2 regions of the Micromonospora sp. AMSO1212t genome follow, and region 2 is predicted to be linked to the other one. Evidence: predicted binding sites of a transcription regulator. Region 2 holds the regulator's gene; the other holds the start of a gene.

Region 1 (2,461 bases), on a different contig from region 2:
AGGAGCGAGACCGCGTCGTCGCGCTCCCGCAGCACCGTGGCACGGCGCGGGACCTCGGCCAGCTCGCCGCACCACAGCGCCGCCTCGACCAGGTCGCCGTCCACGCTCACCCACTCCGCCTCGGCGCCGGCCGGGATCAGCGCGTGGTCCAGTCCGGGCGCAACCTTCACCACCGTGCGCGGCACGCGCGCGGCCAGGCCGGTGACGAAGTCCCACGGTGGCGAGTAGGCGTTCGGGTCGAAGACGCGCCGCCCGGTGCCGGCCCGCCGCCGGGCCGGATCGCAGAACACCGCGTCCACCCCGGTCACGTCGAACGCCGTGGCGTCACCGCACTCCACCGTCACCAGATCCGCGAGCCCGGCCGCCTCGGCGTTCGCGGCGGCCATCGCGGCGGTCACCGGGTCGGCCTCCACCGCGTACACCCGGATGCCGGCGCGGGCCGCGGCGAGCGCGTCGGCCCCCAGGCCGCACCCCAGGTCGGCCAGCGTGGTCACGCCCGCGGCGCGCAGCCGCGCCGCGCGCCGGGCGGCGACCGCGCGGCGGGTGGCCTGCTCCAGCCCTGCCCGGGTGAGGAACATCCCGGCCGCCGCCGCGCCGAACTTGCCGGCCGCCCGGCGGCGCAGTTCCGCCTGGGTCAGCGCGGCGGCGGCGAGGTCGCCCGGGATCCCGCCCGAGCGCAGCGCGGCGGCCGCCGCCAGCGGGTCGCCGCCGGCCACCCGCCCGGCCGCGGCGAGCGCCGCCGACCCCTCGGGGGTACGCAGCGCGGCGAGCTGGTCGAGATCCACGCGCTCATTCTCCCGGCCCGGTTCCGGCGCGACACGGAGGGCGACGCGTTGGCACTCTCCTTGACGGAGTGCTAGCCGAGGAATAACCTGCGATTAGCACTCTCACCCTGAGGGTGCCAACACCCGAGCCTCGTGCCCGGGGGTTGAGCGCCAGGCGGACCGGCACCCGCGACGACGGCCCCGCCCGGTGGCATGTGGCAGATTGACGCTGGTCGGCGTGCCGGCCGGCAACGACACCAAGTACCCGGGAGGGTATGCCCGTGACTACCGCGACCAAGGTTGCGATCAAGCCGCTCGAGGACCGCATCGTGGTCCAGGCGAACGAGGCCGAGACCACCACCGCCTCGGGCATCGTGATCCCCGACACCGCCAAGGAGAAGCCGCAGGAGGGCACCGTCCTCGCTGTGGGCCCGGGCCGGATCGACGACAAGGGCAACCGCGTGCCGATCGACGTGAAGGTCGGCGACACCGTCCTCTACTCGAAGTACGGCGGCACCGAGGTCAAGTACGCCGGCGAGGAGTACCTGGTGCTCTCCGCCCGCGACGTCCTCGCGGTCATCGAGAAGTAAGCAACCGATCAGTGTCGTTGCCCCGGTCCGGCTCGCCGGGCCGGGGCAACGTCGCTTCGAAGGGATACTGATGGCGAAGATCCTCAGCTTCTCGGACGACGCCCGGCACCTGCTCGAGCACGGTGTCAACGCCCTCGCGGACGCGGTCAAGGTCACCCTCGGCCCGCGCGGGCGCAACGTCGTCCTGGACAAGAAGTTCGGTGCGCCCACGATCACCAACGACGGCGTGACCATCGCCAAGGAGATCGAGCTCACCAACCCGTACGAGAACCTCGGCGCGCAGCTGGTCAAGGAGGTGGCGACCAAGACCAACGACGTCGCCGGCGACGGGACCACCACCGCCACCGTGCTGGCCCAGGCCATGGTCCGCGAGGGCCTGCGCAACGTGGCCGCCGGCACCAACCCGACCGGCCTGAAGCGGGGCATCGACGCGGCGGCCGCCAAGGTCTCCGAGGCGCTGCTCGGCAAGGCCGTCGAGGTCGCCGGCAAGGAGTCGATCGCGCACGTCGCGACCGTCTCCGCGCAGGACGCCGCCATCGGCGAGCTGATCGCCGAGGCGATGGAGAAGGTCGGCCGCGACGGCGTCATCACCGTCGAGGAGGGCTCCGCGCTCACCACCGAGCTGGAGGTGACCGAGGGCCTCCAGTTCGACAAGGGCTTCATCTCGCCGAACTTCGTCACCGACCTGGAGGCGCAGGAGGCGGTCCTGGAGGACCCGTACATCCTGATCACCACCCAGAAGATCTCGGCGATCGAGGAGCTGCTGCCGCTGCTGGAGAAGGTTCTCCAGAACAACAAGCCGCTGCTCATCGTCGCCGAGGACGTCGAGGGGCAGGCCCTGTCCACGCTGGTGGTCAACGCGCTCCGCAAGACCGTCAAGGTCTGCGCCGTCAAGGCCCCCGGCTTCGGCGACCGCCGCAAGGCGATGCTCCAGGACATGGCGATCCTGACCGGCGCCGAGCTGGTCGCCCCGGAGCTGGGCTACAAGCTCGACCAGGTGGGCCTGGAGGTGCTGGGCACCGCCCGCCGCGTCGTGGTCGACAAGGAGAACACCACGGTCGTCGACGGTGGCGGGCAGGCCTCCGAGGTCGCCGACCGGGTCGCGCA
Region 2 (2,461 bases):
CGTTCGTGGATCTCGACGTACAGGTCGCCGGCGGTGCCGCCGCCCGGGCCGACCTCGCCCTGCTGGGCCAGGCGGATCCGCATGCCGTCCTCGACCCCGGCCGGGATCTTGACGGTCAGCGAGCGGCGGGTGCGCACCCGGCCGTCACCGGCGCAGGTCGGGCAGGGGTGCGGGATGGTGGTGCCGTAGCCCTGGCAGACGGTGCACGGCCGGGCGGAGACCACCTGACCGAGGAAGGTCCGCTGCACCGACTGCACCTCGCCCCGGCCGCCGCACGCCTCGCAGGTGGCCAGGTGGGTGCCGGCGGCGGTGCCGGCGCCGGAGCAGGTGGTGCAGAGCACTGCGGTGTCGACGGTGATCGGCGCCTCGACGCCGAACGCGGTCTCGTTGAGGTCCAGTTCCAGGCGCAGGATCGCGTCCGCACCGGGGCGGGTACGCGGACGCGGGCCCCGGCTGCCGCCCGCGGCGCCGCCGAAGAACGCGTCCATGATGTCCTGGAAGCCGACGAACGGACCGGCGCCGCCCGGGCCGCCGGGACCGCCCATGCCACCGCCGCCCGGGGCGAGCGGGTCGCCGCCCAGGTCGACGATCTGCCGCTTCCGGTCGTCCGAGAGGACCTCGTACGCGGCGTTGATGTCCTTGAACTTCTCCTGGGCCTCCGGGTCCGGATTGACGTCCGGGTGGAACTGCCGCGCCAGCTTGCGGTAGGCGCGCTTGATCTCGTCGTCGGAGGCGTCCCGGCTCACGCCGAGAATGCCGTAGTAGTCCCTGGCCACTGCGTTAGGTGTCCTCATGTTCGTCTCGCGTCGCTCCGGTCGTCGGCCGGAACCGGCCGTCGGCCCTGACTGGTCAGTTCTGGGCCAGCAGTTCGCCCACGTAGCGTGCCACGGCCCTCACCATGGCGATATTGCCGGGGTAGTCCATCCGGGTCGGCCCGAGCACGCCGAGCCCGCCGACGATCGTGCTGCCCGGTCCGTAGCCGGTGCTGACCACCGAGGCGGCCCGCAGGTTGTCGAACTCGTTCTCGTCGCCGATGAGCACCCGGGTGGTGCTCGGCTCGGTCTCGCCGATCAGCTTGAGCAGCACGACCTCTTCTTCGAGCGCCTCCAGGATGGGCCGCAGCGAACCCTGGAAGTCGAGCAGGCCACCCCGGGTGAGGTTGGCCTGCCCGGCCAGCGCGAGCCGCTCCTCGTGCCGTTCCACGAGCGTCTCCAGCAGCACGGTGGAGAGCGTGGTCATGGCCGGGCGCAGATGCGGCGCGGACTCCTCGACGAGCGCCTGCACCAGCGGCGGCGTCTCGGCGAGCTGGCTGCCGACGAGCTTCTCGTTCACCAGCCGGCGCAGGTCGGTCACGTCGTCGGCGGGCACCGGGGCGGGCAGCTCGACCAGCCGCTGCTCGACCCGGCCGGTGTCGGCGATCATGACGACCATCAGCCGGGTGGTGGAGATCGGCACCAGCTCCAGGTGGCGCACCTTGGACCGGGCCAGGCTCGGGTACTGCACCACGGCGACCTGCCGGGTGAGCTGGGCGAGCAGCCGGACGGTGCGGTGCACCACGTCGTCCAGGTCGACGGCGCCGACCAGGAAGCGCTCGATCGCCCGGCGCTCGGCCGGGCTGAGCGGCTTGACCCGGGAGAGCCGGTCGACGAAGAGACGGTAGCCGCGGTCGGTGGGCACCCGGCCGGCGCTGGTGTGCGGCTGCCGGATGTAGCCCTCCTCCTCCAGCACCGCCATGTCGTTGCGCACCGTGGCCGGCGAGACGCCGAGCTGGTGCCGCTCGACCAGGGCCTTGCTGCCGACCGGCTCCTGCGTGGCGACGTAGTCCTCGACGATCGCGCGCAGCACGGCGAGTTTGCGGTCGTCGAGACCCATTCCCCACCTCCTGACGCACCTCGGTCGGGCCGGCGCGCGGCATCCGCCGTGCGGCTGGCACTCGACTGTAGCGAGTGCCAGTCTACGTCGGCACCCCCGCCGACGCGATGATCGGCTGACGGACCTGCGGTGCGGCCCGCCCCACAGCACGGCCCACCAGGGCCGAACAGCCGGTCATCGTCGGTCTGTGTCGCTCTGGTGCCGGTTGACGGCTGCCCCTACCGTGGCGACCATGACTGAACCTCCTCGCCCGCCCGGGGCAGGGGACTCCGGCCCCCAGCCCGACCCGTCGGCGCCCTACGGCTCGCCGGCCGGCGAACCGCCCACCGCTCCACTGTCCGGCGCGCCGGACGCGGGCGGCTATCCCCCGCCCGGTGACTATCCGCCCCCGGGTGGCTACCCGCCTCCGGGCGGTCAACCTCCGCCGGGCGGCTACCCGCCCCCTGGTGGTAACCCCCCGCCGGGCGGCACGCCGGGCTACGGCGCCGCCGGCTACCCGGCCGGTGGCGGATACGGCCCCGCGGCGTACGCCGACAACGACGAGAAGACCTGGGCGCTGGTGTCGCACTTCGGTGGCGCCGCAGGCGTC

What was found. Region 2 encodes HrcA, which represses chaperone genes, less so after heat shock. Its sites were predicted from a motif close to GGTTNGCACNCTCNNNNNGAGNGTGCNAACC; they were not measured.
Region 1: groES (co-chaperone GroES) is a predicted target of HrcA. The motif match lies at 877-907, and genes of this name have one in related genera.

The regions. Positions count from the first base shown of each region.
Region 1 is NZ_WBKS01000098.1:6,117-8,577, reverse strand. It holds gene F8279_RS21675 (methyltransferase domain-containing protein) at 1-785, opposite strand, end outside; gene groES (co-chaperone GroES) at 1,040-1,354, shown strand; gene groL (chaperonin GroEL) at 1,425-2,461, shown strand, end outside.
Region 2 is NZ_WBKS01000124.1:1,098-3,558, forward strand. It holds gene dnaJ (molecular chaperone DnaJ) at 1-776, opposite strand, end outside; gene hrcA (heat-inducible transcriptional repressor HrcA) at 850-1,872, opposite strand; gene F8279_RS24260 (DUF4870 domain-containing protein) at 2,105-2,461, shown strand, end outside.